3 regions of the Mesorhizobium sp. WSM3879 genome follow, and region 3 is predicted to be linked to each of the others. Evidence: riboswitches for the same ligand, from Rfam matches in the RefSeq annotation. Region 3 holds a riboswitch; each other region holds the start of a gene.
What was found. Region 3 has a riboswitch for thiamine pyrophosphate ahead of thiB (thiamine ABC transporter substrate binding subunit). Riboswitches for the same ligand answer to the same signal wherever they lie in the genome.

Region 1 (7,112 bases), on a different contig from region 3:
TTATCACCTGGACGGGCATTGACGTGTCGGTTCAGCTGGCAAGCCCAAGGTGGGTGGTGGGCCGCACACTATCGATCTACTACGCCTTGAGCGCAGGCGGGATGGCGGCCGGCAGCTGGATCTGGGGGACTATCGCACAGAACTACTCCTTAGGCTGCGCTTTGGAGAGTGCCGCGGGCGCTCTGTTGCTCGTTGCTGCTGCGGGAATAGTGTTGCCGGTCCGTCCATGGGAAGAAACGGATCAGGAGAGTTCGGATTTTCACCCGCCTGAGCTGGCACTCGAGTTGAAGCCCAGGAGTGGTCCCATAGTGGTCAAGGTCGAGTATCTTATATCGGAAGACAATATCGAGTCCTTTCTGGGTTACATGCGCGCAAGGCGCCATGTTCAGAGCCGTGCCGGGGCGCGAAACTGGACACTGCAGCGCAATCTTCAAGCGCCTTCGATTTGGACAGAGACATTCCGCACGCCAACCTGGATGGACTTTCTTCGCCTGAATCATCGGCTCACGGCAGCGGATAAGGAAGTCAGCCAGCGTCTCCTGGCGCTGCATGATGGAGAGCGTCCTCCACAAACAATGCTTTCGATCGAACGAACGACTGAGGCAGCTCGAACCCGTGCCTCAGCAATCGTTTCTCGTCCTCCGAGGTGACGTGATCACGAACCCATCGTGCATTGGGACCTGCCGCGCCGGTCGACTTCGAGCAGCGCGAAGCCCGCATCACCGGTAGGCGAGGCTATGCGTACGTCCCTCTCTCGCGAATATCCATGCCGCGGCGGGCCTCGAGGCGGCGCTTGACGGAAGGAGGGCATGGGTCCTGCGCTGCCGCGCCCCCTGCGCACCGACACCGAGACCTGCCTGCGCATCGGGGGCTACATCCGTTACGACGTCGGCTTCGGCGATGTCCGATCGTATGACGGGGCAAGAACCACCGATGTGAGAACTGGCGAGGTTCAGGGCACCACAACACGCGTTTCACGTTCAAAACTTGGACGCGCCAGGAGACCGAACTCGGCGCACTGAGGACCTACACTGAAAACCGCGTGAATTTCGGCAACCGCAACGCTTATCCAGGCCCGGACAGTCCTCAAAACTATGGCTTCAATAGCGGCGTCAAATTGACTTCCGCCTGGTTCCAGCTTGGTGGCCTCCGAGTTGGTAAGGACCATTCGCCCTTCGACACGCTTACAGGCTACGCCGGACCTCATCAACGTACTCGTTCCGTACGGCGACTTCGATACCAACGTGGCCCAGTATTACTTCGATGCCGACAATGGCCTTTCGGCTCTGGTTTCACTTGAACAAGGGTCGGGTGTAGTCGGTACTAACCACAGCCATGTCCCGCACGTCGTCTTCGGCGTAAAACAAACGCAGGGCTGGGGCGCGATCACCAGCGTAATCGCTCGTGACAGCAACTACGATGCTTTGGGCGGCAAGATCCGCGTCGATGTCAATGTCACGGATGTGCTGTCGCTATTCGGAATGTTCGGCTATGGCTCCATTGGCGTTATCAACGATGATCCAACCAGTGCAATCGCCGCTCACGGTCGCGGCTTCTACAAAACTTGGAGCGGCAACTGGGCCTTCTGGGCCGGCTCCACTCACGCACTCGACGAGAAAACTTCGTTCAACCTTCAGATCTCGGGCGGTCAGTTCAAGAACTATGGTGTGGCCGCAAACGTCGTCTACACGCTCGTTGCCGGTTTCACGGCGACGGTCGAAATCGACTACGGCCACTACGGCATCGGCATGGTCGACCCTTCGAACGTGAATTCGACGAAGGCTGACAAAAAAGATTGCCTCGGCGGCATCCTCAGTTTCCAACCGGTCATTCTAATTGAATGAACTCTCGGTGGTCGATTGCGCGACTAGACTTTCTCGCCAGCTTGGCGACCATGCCCTTGCTCGAAAGCGAGCGCGGCTACAACACCACAATCGCTGCACCCCAGATCGCACTCAACCGGACGATGATCTTTGCAGAGAGCAACTTCGTGGCAGCACCTCTCTCTATCGGTTTACGCATCGGCGGTGCGGCCGAGTTCGGAGGATTGCGAGCCAGCCCGAATTTTGCTCGCTCGAAAGGCTTGGTTGAGCTTGCAAAGGCTTATCTCCCGGCCCTGGATGGTCCCGGCGGCATGGTGTGGAGCGGCCACCGGCCCGCGACCCCGGATACCTTACCGGTCATCAGCCGCTCCGCGACCGATGCTCACATTCTGTATGTGTTCGGGCACGGTCACCTGGGCCTCACACAAGGCCCGACCACGGGCAAACTGGTTGGCGATCTGCTGTCTGGGCGTGACCCGCCAATACCACTCGAACCCTATACAATCGAGCGCTTCAGTGCCGCCGGGCGGACAAATAGTCTTTGAGCCAGGCGATCCGGAATGTCGCGATGCATTTTGCGTAAGGGCTTTAGTGACGATTGGAAGCGTTGATGATCGATGAGGTTAAGTAAGCCGATTCCTCTTCACTGCGCTTGACGAGATAGGGCCCGCCTGTCCAACAGAGGCAGTCACCAGGGGGTCCCGGCAAGGGCTGAGATACTGCTGGTCGCGGCGCAGTGACCCGTTGAACCTGATTCAGTTCATACTAGCGTAGGATGGTGCAAGCGCTTCGCGGGGTTTACGCCCGAGGTCCTGTTTCGAGCAGGGCGACCAAAGCGTCTTTTCATCCTTCCGGCACAGAGCTGGGTCTCCAATGCATGAGCAAAGGAGCCTCAAGAGATTGCCCTCACCCCCGCCGTGTCGACGGGACCACTGCCCACCTCGCGAAAATCCACAAGCCCGGTGCCATCCACCCGCACATCAGGGTGCCGATGCGGGAGATCTCCCTCCATCCGACGGCCGGCGAGCCGTCCGTGGCCGTTTACGATCCGTCCGGCCCGTACACCGACCCGGCAGTCGAAACCTGCATCGAAATGGGCCCTGCCCGCCCATGCCAGGAATGGATCATGGCGCGCGGCGATGTCGAGGCCTATGACGGCCGCCATGTCAGGCCGGAGGACAATGGATCTGCGACGGGCGAAAGCCTGACGCTGGAATTTCCGATGCGCAACCGGCCGCTGCGAGCGAAGTCCGCCAAGGCCGTGACGCAGATTGCCTATGCGCGCCGGCATCATCACGCCTGAGATGGAGTTCGTCGCCATCCGCGAGAACCTCGGCCGTGAGCAGTTGCGTTCGACACTTCAACGCGATGGCGAAAGCTTTGGCGCCGCGATCCCTGACTTCGTCACGCCGGAATTCGTGCGCGACGAGGTGGCGCGCGCCCGCGCCATCATCCCGTCCAACATTTACCACCCGGAAAGCGAGCCGATGAGATTATCGGCCGCAATTTCCTGGTCGAAGATCAACGCCAATATCGGCAACTCCGCCGTCAGCTCGTCGATGGCCGAGGAGGTCGAGAAGATGGTGTGGGCGATCCGCTGGGGCGCCGATACGGTGATGGACCTCTTGACCCGGCGCAACATCCACAACATCCGCGAATGGATCGTGCGCTCCGAAGCGAGAATGGCAGGGTGCTCGCTTGATGCGGTCACGGGTGCCGAATCGAGACTCGCCGTCAACAGCTTCGACACGGGGCGGCCCTGAGCTGCTTGAGCGGGCGAAGGTTCGATAGCACCCGCCGAAGTGAGGCGGTCAGTACCGCGGATTGCGCGTGAATGCATCCAAAACGTGAATGTTCGTAATTGAAGCAATCGATTTCTCTGGTCGACGGATGATGAATATGAAGGCGTCACGAGGCCGAGGATGCGATCTGGATACCCAGGCCACCAGAGGGTCGGGGAAGCAACAACCACGTATTGGCGCAGATAGCTCGGACCAGGTGAGAATGGCCGCTACCAACCGCATACCGCCGGTGAGGACAATGACAAGCTCAGCGGCGGTCCCGACGAGGATGTCGTCTGTGCGCCGACATGAAGCGCTGCGTGACGCGCTGGTCGTATGCCGAGTTGTTCGGGGTAGTTGCGATCATGTTGCCACATCATGGTGGTTGCGAGCGCAGTTCCCGCCATGCCAACCGCAAATGATAAACTTAGTTCACGTCCAGGAGCGAAAGCAATATGCATCGTCGTAGTCTGATCAAAGGGTTCGTTGCACTCGGCGCGTGTCCCATTTGCGCTGATGCCGCGGGGGCGGCGAGCACCCATTGGGGATATGCCGGCCCGGCCGGGCCCGAACACTGGGGCGATCTGGATAAGACAAATTTCGTCTGCTCGGCGGGCACACAGCAATCGCCGGTCGATATCAAGGGCGCGGTCAAAGCGGATATTCCGCGCATCGCCATAGGTTGGCACAGCGGCGGCGGCAGGATGGTGAACAACGGCCACACCATTCAGATCAACCTGCCGCAAGGCAGCACGCTCACTCGAGGGGATCGTGTGTATGAGCTGCTCCAGTTCCATTTCCATGCGCCAAGCGAGCACCACGTCGCGGGCAAGAGCTTCCCGATGGAAGCGCATTTTGTCCATAAGGACACCGACAGCGACACTCTGGGTGTGCTGGGCGTTTTTCTAGTGCCAGGCGACACAAATGCCAGCTTTGCCAGGCTTGCTGCAGCATTTCCCGCAACATCAGGCGAAGAGGCAGCCGTCGACGAGGTCGACCCGAACGGGCTTCTGCCGGCTTCGCTTGGCTACTGGACATATGAAGGATCTTTAACGACGCCGCCATGCACCGAAAACGTCGACTGGATGGTGGCGACGGAACCGGTTGAGGTCGACCCAGCGGACATTAAGCGCTTTACCTCGCTCTATCCCCGGAACGCGCGCCCTATCCGTTCGCCCAATCGGCGCTTCATCCTGGGCCTCCCCTGAGGCCCCTGCCGCCGTGAGGGAGCGAAGCGCCGCCTGCGCGGAGATTCATCTGCTTCCAAGATCGTAAGGCGCCCGTTGGGCGCTCATTCTGGTCCTGGAAGCGGACCATGACCAAATTCGGCAACGGTGTTTAAGCCGTCCAAGGAGAGAGGTAGGTGTGGCTTTCCTGTTCCAGCAGCATCCGGCCGCATACCGAACCCGGGTGGCGCCGGAATTCTCGTCGGACCGCCGCCAGGCGGGCACGACGGATCAAACGCCGTTTCCTTGGAAAACATGGCTCAGTTCCGATAAGGCAATTCTAATTGGCCTAGCCGCCTCGGTTGCGCTCTTGGTCGGAACCCAGTGGCAGGCTCCCGAGATCAACGACGCGGTCCTAAGCCAGCTGCGTACTATTCAGATCAACGATGCATTGCTCCAGCGGGACGTCGCTCGCGCGCGAACCGATATGGCATTGGACTTCCGTTCGGTTGCGTCTGCGGGACAGGCGCTGCAAAGCGACGTCGAAAACTTGCAACACCATTTGGAGATTTCGCCAGATGAGAGCTCCAGGGAATCCGCACTGCTCGCGCAGCTTAAAAACTCGATCAAAAACACTGAGGCGGCCATCTCAGCCTGGGTCAAGCAAAATCAGCTCATGAAAAGCTCTGTCGCAGACCTTGCTCGCTCGATTTTTCTCCCTGGAGAGGGCAGGCTTGAACTTTCCAAGCTAGTGCTGTGGCTCAACCTCGCATCACATATGGATCATCCTCTCGAGCGATTTGCCAGGCAGGCCCGGGCTGCCGCGGATGTTGTGGGCAAGGCCGGCGCTGCGGTGTCTTCCTTATGGAGGTTGGACCAAGCTGCCAATCAGATCGCATTCCTCGACACGTCCTCCAAGGCTGCCGAGCTGGAGCGAGAGCATCTGAAAGGCTACAGCCTGGCCAGCGCGCAAGCGCAGCGTGCGCGACTTTTCTTTGGCTTGCTGTCCATATGCATCTGCTTGTTTGCGATCATTCGATCCTCCAGACGGCGTCTGCGGACGAACCGACTGAAAAGGCGGTTGGAGCTTGAAGAGGCGATGAGCGAGATCGAAGCTCGCTTCAACGACAGTAGAGCAACGAACGACGGGGCGCGCTTTTCCACCGAAGCAGCGCTCAGATTCGTTCAACGCGTTTTCGATGCGGATCAATGCGCGCTTGCTCTGGTTGATCCGAGCCTCAGCATGCATACTGAGTGCTTTGTGGCAAACACGTGCATACCCGTCTGGAACCTCGCCCTTATTGATGAAGTCGTTTCACTTGTCTGCGCCGGACGGCCAGTGTTTCGCGTAGTTCCTGCGGCCGAAGTGGTTCGGACCGCCATAGGCACTTCCGGTGTTTGTCAAATTGTTGCTTGCAGGGCCTCCGCTCAGCAGGCTGCGGTTTGCATCCTTGTTTTTGAACGAGCTCGCTCACTCCCCTCAGCTGACGACCTCCGGGTTCTTGGCAGTGCTATTGTGCGTTTGAGCCACCATCTTGAGATGCAACGTGTAAATGCCGAACGCGACCTTCTGGTGAGTCGATGTGAGCATTTGGAAAGGCTAAGGACCGTCGGCACGATCGCAAGCGGTGCCACACATGAGTTCAACAATATTTTAGGCGCAATAATCGGATATTCAGAGGTTGCCCGAGGTCTTGTACGTCGTCCCTCTAGAATTCGGAACCACATCGACCAAATCATCTTAGCTGGACACCGAGCCAAGCTGATCGTTGACCAGATCTTGTCACTCAGCCGAAATCAAAAGCGCGTGGCAGCGCCTATCAGCGTCTCCGAGATTGTTATGGGTCTTGCGCCATTGCTGCGGGTTACAGTTGGTGCGGGTATTCAGTTGAACTTCAAGATCGACGAGTGGCAAACGGTGGTCGAGGGGAGCCCAACCGAGATACAGCAGATCCTTATGAATTTGTGCAAGAACGCGTCGGAGGCTGTCTTGAACCAGGGCCGTGTCGAGATTAGCGTTTCTCGCGCCCAGGTGTGCCAAACAAAGCCGCTGGCTCAGGGCACCTTGAGACGTGGAGATTACGTTCTCCTCTCCATCAGCGACGATGGTCCAGGAATTGCAACTTCGATACTTCCGCGTGTCTTTGAGCCCTTTTTTACCACCCGCTCTCGCGTCGGCGGGACCGGGCTGGGTCTTGCTGCGGTTGACAGGCACGTGAGCGCGCTCGCAGGATGCCTCGACGTCACCTCGGCTGTTGGCCGAGGTACCCGCTTCGATATCTACTTACCGGCCTCCGAGGAGGAGCCAGTCAGCGCTGACATCGCGGTCGGCCCATACGACG
Region 2 (7,112 bases), on a different contig from region 3:
CTTCGCCACGCTTTTCATGCGCAACTTCATCGCCGCTCTCCCGGGCGAACTGTTCCAGGCGGCGCGCGCCGAAGGCGCCTCGCCGTTCCAGACATTGCGCCACGTGGTTGTTCCGCTGGTCCGGCCTGCACTGGCGGCACTCGCGATCCTCACCTTCACCTTCGTCTGGAACGACTATTTCTGGGCGATCGTCCTTACCCAGAGTGATGCGGTCAAACCCGTTACCGCAGGCCTGAACAATCTGCGCGGCGAATGGACATCGGCCTGGAACATCGTCTCGGCGGCCACGATCTTCGTCGCCCTGCCCCCGGTCGTGATGTTCTTCATGATGCAGAAGCACTTTGTCGCCGGCCTCACCATGGGAGCCGTCAAGGGATGATCCGCCGCGAACCCTGCCGCACCCGACACGCACGGAAAGGCGCCTCGATATGAGCAGCGTGGAATTGCGAAAAGTCGACAAGCACTATGCCGGCTACCATGCCCTGAAGACGGTCGACCTGACGATCGAAAAGGGCGAGTTCGTCGTCATGGTCGGCCCCTCCGGCTGCGGAAAGTCGACATTGCTGAAGACGATCGCCGGGTTGGAAACCATCAACTCCGGCCACATCGTGATCAACGGGCGAGACGTCACCAGGGAAGAACCCGGCGACCGCGGCATCGCAATGGTCTTCCAGTCCTATGCACTCTACCCACACATGACCGTCGCCGAGAACATGGGCTTCGGCCTGCGGATGGCCCACCGGCCCAGGACCGAGATCGACGCCGCCGTCAAACGCGCAGCACGGATCCTGCGTCTGGAGGAGCAGCTCGACAAGCGCCCGAAGCAACTATCGGGCGGGCAGCGCCAGCGCGTCGCGATCGGCCGCGCGATCACCCGCTCGCCCGAGGTGTTCCTGTTCGACGAGCCGCTGTCGAACCTCGATGCCGCGCTGCGCACTCAGATGCGAGTGGAACTTTCGAGCCTGCACGCGCAGCTTGGATCGACGATGATCTATGTCACCCACGACCAGGTCGAGGCGATGACCATGGCCGACCGGATCGTGGTCCTCAACAAGGGCCGGATCGAGCAGGTCGGCTCGCCACTGGAGCTCTACGCCAACCCTGCCAACATTTTCGTCGCGGGCTTCCTCGGCGCGCCACGCATGAATTTCATCGAAGCGAAAGCAGTGAGCGTCGAGGCATCCAGCGTCTCGGTAGCGGCAGCCGGCCTCCCTGCCATCACCTTGGATGGCATCGACGCCGGCGGCCTTTCGGCTGGTGACGCCGTGACCATCGGCATCCGTCCGGAGGCCCTGCGTGTCGTCGAGCCAAGCGACGACGTAATGCCGGCCTTCTCCAGCCAGGTCCGTCTGGTCGAGCAGTTGGGGCGCGAAACTGTCCTCTACGTCGACGGCTCTCCGCTTCAGACGACCAATTCCGACAGCGGCACCGGCAATTTCACGCTTCAGCTCAACAAGGTTTCTACCCTCGGCGTCGGCGCCGCGTTGCAGGTCGGCTTCGAAGCCGGCGACGCCTACCTCTTCGGCCCCGATGGCCGCACGCTCACGCCAAGAAAACCCCTCGCCTCAGTCTGAACCTCGAAATTTCGAAAGTCCCATACGCATGAACCGCAAAGAGCCCGCTCCGCTATCCGTATGGCGGCCCCTCAATCTTGACCGCTTTCTGCTTGGAGCACCTCATTACCCCGAACATGTCGACGAAGGCTGCTGGCAGCGTGACGCCGAGCGCATGGCCGCCGCCGGCGTCAACACAGTGCGTATGGGAGAGTTCGCCTGGCACATTTTCGAGCCCCGCGAAGGCAAGTTCGAGTTCGGCCTGTTCGATCGCGCGATCGAACTTCTCGGCCGCGCGGGGATCGACACGATCATGTGCACGCCGACAGCCACCCCTCCCCGCTGGCTCACCGTCAACTATCCCGAAGTGCTGCGCGTCGACATGAACGGGCGGGCCTCGAGCCACGGATCGCGCCAGCATGCCGACACCACAAGCCCGGTATTCCGCGCCCACAGCCGCCGCATCACCCGCGCCATGGCCGAGCATTATCGGCACAACCCGCGTGTGATCGGCTGGCAGACGGACAACGAGCTCAACACCACGGTGTCGGAATCGTTCGCGCCTTCGACAAGGCTGGAGTTCCAGAAATACCTGCAGAAGGCCTACGGCACCATCGAGGCGTTGAACTTCGCCTGGGGCGGCCACTTCTGGGCGACGGCCTACGACGATTTCTCGCAGATCGACCTGCCGAGACCGCTCATGCCGTCCTACCCCAGCCCCGGCCATGTGCAGGACTACCATCGCTTTCTGGCCGCAGCGACCGCCGCCTTCCAACATGACCAGGTCGAGATCCTGCGTGCCGCCAATCCGGACTGGTTCATCTTCCATAATCTTGGCCAGCTTGCCGACATCGACTTCCGCGGTCAGTTCGGACAGGACCTCGATTTCATCGGCTTCGACATCTATCCGATGCTCTATGACGAGATGCGCCGAACCGGCGGGCATGCGGCGACCCAGGCCCTCCATCTCGACATATGCCGCGCCTATTCCGGCAACTTCATCGTTCCGGAGCAGGCCTCAGGCTTCGGCAGCCAGCCCGGCTTCTCGACGATGACGCCGGAGCCCGGCGAGATGCGTCGCATGGCCATGACCTCGGTGGCCCGCGGCGCCGACGGTGTCATGTTCTTTCGTTGGCGTCCCGCGCATTTCGGCGCCGAGATCTACTGGATGGGCGTCATCGATCACGACGACGTGCCGCGCCGCCGCTATGACGAGGCAAGCCGCTTCTTCCATGAGATCGCCGCCGCGAAGGAGCAGATTCTTGGCACCGCAGTGCGCATGGACCTCGGCATCGCCGGCGCGGACTTCGACAACCAGGAGGCTCACAAGACCTATCCGATCGGCCTCCCCAGTCCGCTCGAAGACGCGACGCTGCTTCATCGCCACTGCTATCAGAACGGCATTGCATGCGGGTTCATTCATCCCGAAGACGATCTTTCGCGGCTCAAGGCGCTCTACGTCCCGCATTGGGTGATGTGGAAGAATGAATGGAACGAGGCTGTCGAAACATTCGTCCGCAACGGCGGTACGCTGATCCTATCGGCATTGAGCGCGACGAGGGACGAGAACAACCACATCATTCGCGAGCAGGCTCCCGGCAAGGCCCTTGCAGCCCTGAGCGGCGTCAGGGTGACGGAGTTCGGCCGCGTCGTTCCCGAAGGCGCCAGCGGCCTGTTTCCGCTGTTTCGTCCGGCTCCGATGGGCACCTATGCACCGCCGCCCCTCCCGGCCTCGTCCGCGGAACGCAAATACCTGTTCACCCTTGGCAATGAAGAATTCCAGGCTGCGCATTTGTACGAGGTGCTTGACGTAGCGCCTGACACCGAGGTGCTCGGCGTCTGGTCGAACCGCTTCGCCGCCGGCTCTCCGGCAATCACCGCCCGCAAGGTCGGGCAAGGTCGGGTTGTCTATGTCGGCACGTATCTCACGCCGCAACTGACGGAGAAGCTTGTCGATGTCGTGCTGGCCAAAGCCGGTATAGCGCCTTTGCTGCCCGACCTGCCTGCCGGGGTGGAGGTCTCTGTCAGGGAAGCCGACGACCGCCGGCTGATGTTCGTGCTGAACACCACGGAAGTCGCCGTGATCTTACCCAAGGTCCCAAAGGGCCTCGACCTGCTGACGGGCAAGGCCGTTGAAGGAACGCTGCAAGTCGACCCTTACGGCTGCGCAATAATTCGGTCCTGAACAAATCGAACCAGCGTCCATAGACGCCGAACAGATGCTCTTCGAGGCGAAAAATGCGTTCTTCAATCCGCCGCCACAAGGGATCGCAAAAGCGTTTCCTTGGCGGATGACAAGTGGGCCCCGACTGCCAGCTCGACGCGCGCAAGGTCGTGGCTCAATGGGCGTCGATGTAAGAGATGCTCGATCAAAGCTGCGTGGCTGCGCCGCTTCTCGTCGCTTGTTCCAGGCTGGAGAAGTCATGAAGTCGAGTTGACAGGATAGCGTCGCATCGTCCAACCTAGGCGCCTCACCAGGGGAGTCCCGGCAAGGGGCTGAGATACTGCTATCGCGCGCAGTGACCCGTTGAACCTGATCCAGTTCATACTGGCGTAGGGACGGTGCGAGGCTTCGCGGGTCGGCAATCCGGCTTCGGCATTCGGGCAGTGCCCGCATTCTAAGCGAAGCGTCACTTCCTCCTCATCGCGTGGACTGGGTCTCCGTTGCACTCGAGCAAGGAGGCTCACTCATGAATGCCCACACCCCGACCGTCACCGTCGGCGAACTCCCAGCTTCGAAGAAGGTCCACAAACCCGGTCAGCTTCACCCGGAGCTGCGGGTGCCGATGCGCGAGATCTCGGTCCACCCGAGCGCCGGCGAGCCGCCGGTCACTGTCTACGACTCGTCCGGTCCCTACACGGACGCCACGGTGAAAACCGACATCGAGCGTGGCTTGCCACGGCTGCGCGAGGCATGGATCGAGGCGCGCGGAGACGTGGGGCGCTACGAGGGCCGCACGATCAAGCCGGAAGACAACGGCTTCGTCTCAGCCGATCGCCTGACGCCGGAATTCCCGGTTCGCAACAGACCGTTGCGCGCGGCCGGCGGCCGCGCTGTCACACAGCTCGCCTATGCGCGCGCCGGCATCATCACGCCTGAGATGGAGTTCGTCGCCATCCGCGAGAACCTCGGCCGTGAGCAGTTGCGTTCGAAACTTCAACGCGATGGCCAAAGCTTCGGCGCCGCGATCCCTGACTTCGTCACGCCGGAATTCGTGCGCGACGAGGTGGCGCGCGGCCGCGCCATCATCCCGTCCAACATTAACCACCCGGAAAGCGAGCCGATGATCATCGGCCGCAATTTCCTGGTCAAGATCAACGCCAATATCGGCAACTCCGCCGTCACCTCGTCGATGGCCGAGGAGGTCGAGAAGATGGTGTGGGCGATCCGCTGGGGCGCCGACACGGTGATGGACCTCTCGACCGGACGCAACATCCACAACATCCGCGAATGGATCGTGCGCAATTCGCCGGTGCCGATCGGCACGGTGCCGATCTACCAGGCGCTGGAGAAGGTCGGCGGCGTCGCCGAGGAACTGACCTGGGAGGTGTTCCGCGACACCCTCATCGAGCAGGCCGAGCAGGGCGTGGACTATTTCACGATCCATGCCGGCGTGCGCCTGCCCTATATCCCGCTCACCGTCGATCGCGTCACCGGCATCGTGTCGCGCGGCGGCTCGATCATGGCCAAGTGGTGCCTACATCACCACAAGGAGAGTTTTCTCTACGAGCATTTCGAGGAGATCTGCGACATCGCCCGGGCCTTTGACGTGGCGTTCTCGCTCGGCGACGGCCTTCGCCCCGGCTCGATCGCCGATGCCAATGACGCGGCCCAGTTCGCCGAGCTGGAAACGCTCGGAGAGCTCACCAAGATCGCCTGGTCCAAGGACTGCCAGGTGATGATCGAGGGCCCCGGCCACGTGCCGATGCACAAGATCAAGCAGAACATGGACAAGCAGCTCGCGGTCTGTGGCGAAGCGCCGTTCTACACGCTCGGGCCGCTCACCACCGACATCGCGCCGGGCTATGACCACATCACATCGGGCATCGGCGCGGCGATGATCGGCTGGTTCGGAACGTCGATGCTCTGCTACGTCACGCCGAAGGAGCATCTCGGCCTGCCCGACCGCGACGACGTCAAGACTGGCGTCATCACCTACAAGATCGCCGCGCATGCCGCCGACCTCGCCAAGGGCCATCCGGCCGCCCAGGTCAGGGACGACGCGCTGTCGAGGGCGCGCTTCGAGTTCCGGTGGGAGGACCAGTTCAACCTGTCGCTCGATCCGGAGACGGCGCGCGCCTTCCACGACGAAACCCTACCGAAGGAGGCGCACAAGGTGGCGCATTTCTGCTCCATGTGCGGTCCCAAATTCTGCTCGATGCGGATCTCGCATGACATCCGCGCGGAAGCGCAGAAGGAAGGGCTCGCGGCCATGGCAGCGAAGTACCGCGACGGCGGCGATCTCTATATGCCGGTCGACAGCACCTCCGAGCGCACGGACACGCCATGAAGGTGCTCGTTCGCGGCGCTGGCGTTGCCGGATTGACGCTCGCGCACGAGCTGGCAACGCGCGGCGCCGAGGTGACCCTTGTCGAGAAACGCCTCGATATCGCCGGCAATGCCTCCTGGCAGGCCGGCGGCATGCTCGCGCCCTGGTGCGAGCGCGAGAGCGCCGAAGAGACCGTGCTGACGCTCGGACGCGACGCAGTTGATTGGTGGGACGCGGCCTTGCCCGGCCATGTCTCGCGCCGCGGCACGCTGGTGCTGGCGTCTGCGCGCGATGCCGGCGAACTCGACCGGTTCGGCCGCCGAACGTCCGGCTTCAGGCAGTTGGACGCCAGCCAAATCGCGGCACTCGAGCCGGCCCTCGACGGCCGGTTTCGACGTGGGTTGTATTTCGCTGAGGAAGCGCATCTCGACCCACGCAAGGCGCTGCTTTCCCTGCGCGACAAGCTGCGCGGGATGAGCGCGCGCGTCGAGTTCGGCCGCAGCTCGGCGCCCGCATCTCAGGATATTGAGGTGGACTGCACCGGCAGCGGTGACAAGCGACCGGAACTGCGCGGCGTACGCGGCGAGATGCTGATCCTGCGAACGCACGAGATCTCGCTGGCCCGCCCGGTGCGGCTGCTGCATCCGCGCGTCTCCGTCTATGTCGTGCCCCGCGCGGACAACCTGTTCATGGTCGGCGCGACGATGATCGAGTGCGATGCCGAAGGCCCGATCACCGCGCGCTCGACCATGGAACTGCTCGGCGCTGCCTATGCGTTGCATCCGGCCTTCGGCGAAGCCGAGCTGGTCGAAACCGGTGTTGGCGTGCGTCCCGCATTCACCGACAACTTGCCTCGCGTCGAGCGCGACGGGGGGAATATTCGCATCAACGGCCTCTACCGCCACGGCTTCCTGCTCGCGCCGGCCATGGCGCGGCGAGCAGCCGACCTCATCCTGGGATCCTGGAGCAAAGGAGTTTGCCCTTGAAGCTCACCGTTAACGGCCAAGCTCATGAAGTCGCAGCAGAAACGCTTGCCGCGCTGCTCCGCGAACTCGATTTCCAAGGCGGC
Region 3 (7,112 bases):
GCCGGGCTGCACAGTGACCACCCGGATATGCAGCGGCTTCAGCGCCGCCTTCTCGGCCGCGCTCAACGTGCGGAAGGAGCCGCTGACGGAGCGCGCGACCGGCTCCAGCGCGGTGCTGGCCGAGGGTGCCGCAGTCAGCAGCCGGTAGACCTGTCCGCCGGCCCGGATGACCGCGATATCGAACTGCCAGCCTTGCGCACTGGCATGCGCCATCGCCGCCTCGTTGCCGTTGACCGTTTCCTGGCGCACGCTGGCATCGTCCAGTCCGGCGACCCAGCCGCTGCGGATATAGTCGGTGAGCGACACCGACTTGTCGATCGCCACGCCATCGAAGCGGATGGCGATATCGCCCGGACCGGTCGCGGTCACGGCGGCGGCCGAATTGTCGATGACGAAGCCTTCCGGCACCGAGAACGACACGCCAAGGCCGGGATGCAGGAAGGTCTGGCCGCGCACATAGCCCTCTTCCGGCGTGTCGCCGTAGAGCAGCCCGTCTATGCCGGCGAGAAAGGCATCGCGGTCGCGCGTGCCGACGCCGGGCGGTCCGAAGTTGCGGGCGAGTCGCTGCGCCAGCTCGATGCGCTGCGGCGTGTTGGGATGCGTGGCCAGGAAGTCGAGGCTGGCATCCGTGGCGCCGCTGACCGAGCGGAAATCGGTATAGGCCGACATCGACTGCAGGAAGCGGCCGGCCGCATAGGGGTCATAGCCCGCTTCGCCGATCGACTTGATGCCGATCGCGTCGGCCTGCAGTTCCTGGTTGCGCGAAAACTGCGCAAGCCTCAGCTTGCCGCGGATGAGAGCGGCCTTGGCGGTCGGGCTGTCGCCGAGCACATCGGAGACGACCTTGGTCGCCAAGCCTTCCTCGGCCTCGAGCTGCTGCCGCTGCAACCCGTGATTGGCGGTGACGTGGCCCATCTCATGCGCGATGACGGCCGCAAGCTCGGAGGAGTCATTTGCCAGCGCCAAAAGTCCGCGCGTGACATAGAGATAGCCGCCCGGCAGCGCGAAGGCGTTGACGTTGGGCGAGTTGAGGATGGTGATGCGATAGGTCTGGGTCGGATTGGCCGAGACCACCGTCAGATTGCCGACGACCTTGGCCACCATGCGCTCGAGCTTCGGATCGGAATATTCGCCGCCATAGGTGGCGAGAATCCGCGGATGCTGCGCTTTGGCCATTTCGGCCAGCCTGGCGTTGGCGACGACATTGTCGACGGTGATCGGCTTGTCGGAGGGCTGGAAGCCGGACTCCTGCACGTCCGGCGGCGTGAACATCTGGCAGCTCGCCAGCGCCACGGCAAAGCCGGCCATCGCGAAAAATCGCGCCAGCGGCTTAGTCCATACTCTCTCGATGCCGGCCGTCAGATCGGCTTCCTTTCGTAATCTTTCGGCAAATCACGGCCCACTCGGACCAGCATGGCCGGACCTAGCCACACTCCCCCGGACAAGGCAAGCAAACGCCTGATCACCCGCGACCGGTTTGGCCGTAAATTATGTCCGCTTCCGGGCAATGTGTTGTCATCCGGCAACGCTGCCGCCTCGATCGCCGATATAGCGCCGGAAGGCCTCCGGTCCAGCACCGTCGAAGAAATCGGCGGCCGACCCTCTTGCCGCGACCCTGCCCTCGTCGACGAACGCGATCCGCTGGCCGATGCGGCGCGCGTCCTGCGGCTGGTGCGTGACGAAAAGCACGGTCATCTGTCGCTCGGCGTGGATGCCGGCCATGAGATCGAGCATGTCTTCGCGCAGCGCCGGGCCGAGCGAGGCGAAAGGCTCGTCGAGCAGAAGCACCGGACGGTCCCGTATGAGCACCCGCGCCAGCGCGACGCGCTGCCGCTCGCCGCCGGAAAGCTCGCGCGGCAGCCGCTTTTCCTTGCCGGCGAGACCGACACGCCCCAGCGCTTCCGCGACCGCGCGGTGGTCGTCGGCCGTGAGCTTGAGCGATGGCGAGCGGCCAAGCCCGACATTGCCCTCGACCGAAAGATGGGCGAACAGGTTGTTTTCCTGGAACACCATCGACACCGGCCGCGCCGAGGGCGGCGCATTGTCGACATCGATCCCGCCGATCAGCACCTTGCCAGCATTGGGTGATTCGAAGCCGGCCACCAGATTGAGCAGCGTCGACTTGCCTGAACCGCTCGGCCCCATGATGGCAGTGATCCTGCCGGCGGCGAATTCGACATCGAACCGGAAGGATGCCTCGCCATAGCTGAAGGATACGCCGTCCAACGTGACGGCCAGGCCCTTCGTGGCCGCGATGCCATTATTATCCCTCGTCATGCCTTTGCCTCCCGCCCCAGCCAGTCGGCGGCGACAACCAGCATCAGGCAGACGAGGCCGAGCAAAAAGGCCAGCCCCGCGGCGTCGGCGGTCCGGTAGCTGCCCATGCGCGCGAGTAGAAGATAGGGCAAGGTCTGGACCGAATCGCTGCCGAACAGCGCGATAACGCCGAGATCGCCGAGCGACAGCGCCATGGCGAACGCAAAGCCGGTGGCCAAGGGCCGCCGCAGCGACGGCCAGTCGACCAGCCGCAGCCGGTTCCAGCCGGAAATGCCGAGCGCCAGGCAGAGTCGCTCGTGGCGCTCGCTCGCCGCGTCATAGGCAGGGCGGACGGCGCGAATGGCAAATGGCATCGCCATCACCGCATTGACCGCGACGACCATGACAGGTGCGATGGCGAACACATCGGTGATGTTGCGCAGAGCCAGGAACCAGCCGGCGCCGATCACGATCGGCGGCACGACCAGCACGAAACCGGCGCCGGTGTCGGCGGCGTGTTCGAGCAGCGACATGGCGCCGCCCGCGCGGCGCCGCAGGGCCAGTGCGCGTCGGGCGGCAATCAGCGACAGCGACAGCATCACGCAAAGCAGCGCCGAGAGAAAGGAGAGCCCGGCGCTGGTGAGCGTCGCGCGGCGCACGGCGTCCTCGCCGGCCAGCCGCCCAAGATCCGCCTCCAGCCCGGCGAGCACGGTCGCCGCCATCGGTCCGGCGACGAACAGCAGCGCAAGCACGATCAGGCCGGCATTCAACACGGCCTCGGTGGTGCTGGCCGCAAGGTAGCGGCGTGGCGCTACCGGCAGATTCGTATCGCCGGCCGTGTTGGCGCCGAGTCGCGTCAGCATGGCGACCACGACGAAGGTCAGCACGATCTGCAGAAACGTTAGTGTCACGGCCCGCGCGGGATCGAAATCGAAGCGCAGCGCCTGGTAGATCGCGACCTCCAGCGTCGTCGCCGCCGGCCCGCCGCCCAGCGTCAGCACGATGGTGAAGGAGGTGATGCACAGCATGAAGACCAGCCCGGCGACCCCCGGCAGCGCCGTGCGCAGCGCCGGCCATTCGATCAGCCGGAAGGCCGACCGAGCGTCCATACCGAGCTGGCTCGCCAGCCGCCACTGGTCGGCCGGCACGGTGCCGAGCGCCTCGAGGAACAGGCGCGTGGCCAAGGGCAGGTTGAAGAAGACATGCGCGACCAGGATGCCGGAGAGGCCGTAAATGCCCGGCCATTCCCCACCGCCGAACGTGCCGAGGATGCCGGCAAAATAACCGGCATGGCCGTAAAGCGCCAACACGCCGAGCGCGGCGACGATAACCGGCAGCGCCAGCGGCACCGTGAACAACTGCAGGATCAGGCGACGTCCGGGAAAGTTGGTGTGCCTGGACAGGGCGCGGCCGACGAACACTGCCGGCAAGACCGAAAGCAATGTCGACAGCAGCGCCTGCCAAAGCGTGAAGCGGGCGACGCGGAGCAGATAGCTGTCGAAGGCCGCGGCAGCGCTGGACGGACCGCTCGCGCCTTCGAGGATCAGGCCGGCGAAGGCGCCGCCGATGAGCAAAGTGATGGCGACAAGGGCGATGATGCCGGCGGTGATGCGAGGGTCAGGGCGCGGCGTGGATTGCACGCTGCACCACGTTGGCTCGAGCTAGCGAACGCCACGTTCCGTCGCACCCCCCTCTGTCCTGCCGGACATCTCCCTCTCTAGGAGGGAGATTGGCAGCTTTGCCGCTCTTCCTACACCGTCGGCGGCTAGCGAAATCACCGATGACCGCGAATTTCCCCCTTTGCGGGGGAGATGGCCGGCCGGACAGAGGGGGGTGCTCAAGCGCCATCCTGCGTCCTACTTGCTCATCGCCGCCAGCCATTCATCCACCCAGGCCTTGCGGTTGGCCGCCACCTCGTCCGGGCTGAACAGCAGGGTTTTGGTCGGCTTCACCAGCTTTTCGAAGGCCGGGTTGAGCGGCTTGTCGGTCTTGCCGGCCGGGAACATCCAGTTGGTCTCCGGGATGATGTCCTGGAACTTGGGCTCGGTCATGAAGGTTATGAATTTTTCCGCCAGCGGGTTCTTCGCGCCGATTTTGGTGATGCCGGCGACCTCGATCTGCAGATATTCGCCCTCCTCGAAGGACGCCGCCTGATAGCGCTCGGTGTTCTCGGCCACCATGTGGTAGGCCGGCGAGGTGGTATAGGAGAGAACCATCGGCGCCTCGCCCTTGGTGAACAGACCATAGGCCTCGCTCCAGCCCGGCGTCACGGTCAGCACCTTCGGCTTCAGCTTGGCCCAGGCTTCCGGCGCCTTGTCGCCATAGACCGACTTGACCCACAGCAGCAGCCCGAGGCCCGGCGTCGAAGTGCGCGGATCCTGGATGATGATCTTGTCGGGGCCGGCGCCCTCGACCAGTTCCTTCAAGCTCTTCGGCGGGGTCTTCAGCTTTTCGGTGTCGTAGACGACGGCGAAATAGCCGTAGTCGAAAGGCACGAAGGTGTCGTCTTTCCAGCCGCCGGGCACATTCAAATCGGCCACCGCGCCATGCGGCGCGAATAGGCCGCTCGCCTTGGCATCCGCGGTCAGGTTGGTATCGAGGCCGAGCACGACATCGGCCTTGGTGCCGGCGCCCTCCAGCTTGACGCGATTGAGCAGTGCCACGCCGTCGGCAACCGAGACGAATTCGAGATCGCAGCCGCATTCGGCCTCGAATTCCTTCTTCACCGCGGGCCCGGGACCCCAGTCGGCGGTGAAGCTTTCGTAGGTGTAGACGGTAAGCTTGTCTTTCGCCTCGGCAGGCCCGACGCCCACCAAAAGCGAAACAAGGCCGGCTGCAAGAACAAGGTTGGACAATAGCGAGCGCATCGGCGCCTCCTTCGTTCGCGTTAAAGGAATTCAGGCGTCGGATGGTCCGAAACGTCTAATCCCTCCGCCGGTACAAACCGGATCAGGTTCAGCGGGTTGGCTTTGTGCCTCTCAGCCGGTTCGCAAAATCAGCGTCCGGCACCCCGTTAGAGCATTTCGAGACATAGGCCCGGCCGATGCGGCGCGCAAGCGGAAGTTTCCTGGGCATCCATCAGGGTTCACCGCGGTAGCGAAGTGCGATTCCGTTTGGACGCGCCCGCTTCCGTTTCGTTGGCCGGGCTGGTAAGGGCGACGGCCATGGGCACATTCACCATCCTGCTTGGCGGCGATCTCGTCCGCACGCCTCGGCTCGATCGCCAGATCGAAGGCTCCCGCATCATCGCCGCCGATGCCGGTATCGGCCATGCCGATATGCTTGGCCTGCTGCCGGAGCTCTGGGTCGGAGATTTCGACTCGGTGCCGGCGAGCCTGCCGGAGAATCTGGCCGCCGTGCCGCGCAAGATTTTCCCGACCGAGAAGGATATGACCGACGGCGAGCTCGCCATTGCCGAGGCGCTGGCGCGCGGCGCCACCAGCCTGGTGCTGGCCGGCGCCTTCGGCGGCAAGCGCGCCGATCATGCCTTTCTGCATTTGGCTCTAAGCGTGCGGCTGGCCGAGGCGGGCACAACCGTGCTGCTGACCAGCGGCGCCCAGGAGGGCGTGCCCATCCTGCCGGGCAAAGCCGGCTTCGACTACGCCAACGGCACGCTGTTCTCGGTGCTCGGCTTCTCCGACCTCGCCGGCCTGACGGTCTCAGGCGCCAAATGGCCGCTGGACGGTGTCGAGGTGGCGTTCGGCTCCTCGCTTACCATATCAAATGAGGTCAAGGGCCGGCTCCATATCGCGCTCGAGCGTGGCCGGGCGCTGCTGCTCGCCCACCCCTATCCTCTTCCCGAAAGCTGACATGGCCCCGCCTCTTCTCAATCTGGATGGCATAAAACTGACTTTTGGCGGCACGCCGCTGCTCGACGGCGCGGTACTGAGCGCCTCCGCCGGCGAGAAGATCGCGCTTGTCGGCCGCAACGGTTCGGGCAAGTCGACGCTGCTCAAGATCGTCGCGGGGCTAATCGAACCGCAGGACGGCGAAGTATTCCGCCAGCCCTCGGCAACGGTGCGCTACCTGCCGCAAATGCCCGATATGGATGGCTTCGCCAGCGTGCGCGCCTATGTCGAAGCCGGCCTCGGGCCGGCCGACGACCCGCATCGCGCCACTTATCTGATGGAGCATCTCGGCCTGACCGGCGAGGAGCGGCCGAACGACCTTTCCGGCGGCGAGGCGCGCCGCGCAGCACTCGCTCGCGTCATGGCGCCGGAGCCCGATATCCTGCTCCTCGACGAGCCGACCAACCATCTCGACCTGTCGGTCATCGAATGGCTGGAAGAAGAGCTTGCCCGCACCTCGTCGGCCGTGATCCTGATCTCGCACGACCGCCGCTTTCTCGAGCGCGTCTCGCGCGCCACCGTCTGGCTCGACCGCGGCCAGACGCGCCGGCTGGACAGGGGGTTCGCGCATTTCGAGGAATGGCGCGACCAGGTGCTTGAAGAGGAAGAGCGCGAACAGCACAAGCTCGGCCGCCAGATCGTGCGCGAGGAGCATTGGCTGCGCTATGGCGTGACCGCCAGGCGCAAGCGCAACATGCGCCGGCTCGGCGAGCTGCAGGCCATGCGCCAGCGTTTTCGCAGCCATCGCGGCGCCGAGGGTTCGGCGACGATGGTGGCAAGCGACGCCGCTGAATCCGGCAAGCTGGTGATCGAAGCCAAAGGCATCGAGAAGAGTTTTGGCGACCTCACCGTGGTCAAGGGCTTTTCGACCCGTATCCAGCGCGGCGACCGTGTCGGCCTTGTCGGCCCGAACGGCGTCGGCAAGACGACGCTTCTCAAGATGCTGACCGGCGAGCTGGCGCCGGATGCCGGCACCGTGCGGCTTGGCGTCAATCTGGAAATCGCAAC

Region 1: another riboswitch for thiamine pyrophosphate. It lies ahead of CK218_RS31325 (phosphomethylpyrimidine synthase ThiC); the one in region 3 lies ahead of thiB (thiamine ABC transporter substrate binding subunit).
Region 2: another riboswitch for thiamine pyrophosphate. It lies ahead of thiC (phosphomethylpyrimidine synthase ThiC); the one in region 3 lies ahead of thiB (thiamine ABC transporter substrate binding subunit).

The regions. Positions count from the first base shown of each region.
Region 1 covers NZ_NSFZ01000020.1:62,508-69,619, forward strand. Annotated here, with positions in the region: gene CK218_RS28760 (MFS transporter) at 1-650, shown strand, start outside; partial or broken gene CK218_RS28765 (porin) at 846-1,844, shown strand; gene CK218_RS28770 (FAD-binding oxidoreductase) at 1,901-2,368, shown strand; TPP riboswitch at 2,507-2,617, shown strand; partial or broken gene CK218_RS31325 (phosphomethylpyrimidine synthase ThiC) at 2,697-3,496, shown strand; gene CK218_RS28780 (carbonic anhydrase) at 4,060-4,812, shown strand; gene CK218_RS28785 (ATP-binding protein) at 4,970-7,112, shown strand, end outside.
Region 2 covers NZ_NSFZ01000004.1:119,326-126,437, forward strand. Annotated here, with positions in the region: gene CK218_RS10455 (carbohydrate ABC transporter permease) at 1-379, shown strand, start outside; gene CK218_RS10460 (ABC transporter ATP-binding protein) at 429-1,574, shown strand; gene CK218_RS10465 (beta-galactosidase) at 1,603-3,738, shown strand; TPP riboswitch at 4,020-4,131, shown strand; gene thiC (phosphomethylpyrimidine synthase ThiC) at 4,244-6,064, shown strand; gene thiO (glycine oxidase ThiO) at 6,061-7,029, shown strand; gene thiS (sulfur carrier protein ThiS) at 7,026-7,112, shown strand, end outside.
Region 3 covers NZ_NSFZ01000007.1:45,042-52,153, reverse strand. Annotated here, with positions in the region: gene CK218_RS17115 (M48 family metalloprotease) at 1-1,308, opposite strand, end outside; gene thiQ (thiamine ABC transporter ATP-binding protein) at 1,516-2,277, opposite strand; gene thiP (thiamine/thiamine pyrophosphate ABC transporter permease) at 2,274-3,896, opposite strand; gene thiB (thiamine ABC transporter substrate binding subunit) at 4,113-5,123, opposite strand; TPP riboswitch at 5,166-5,279, opposite strand; gene CK218_RS17090 (thiamine diphosphokinase) at 5,421-6,065, shown strand; gene CK218_RS17085 (ABC-F family ATP-binding cassette domain-containing protein) at 6,067-7,112, shown strand, end outside.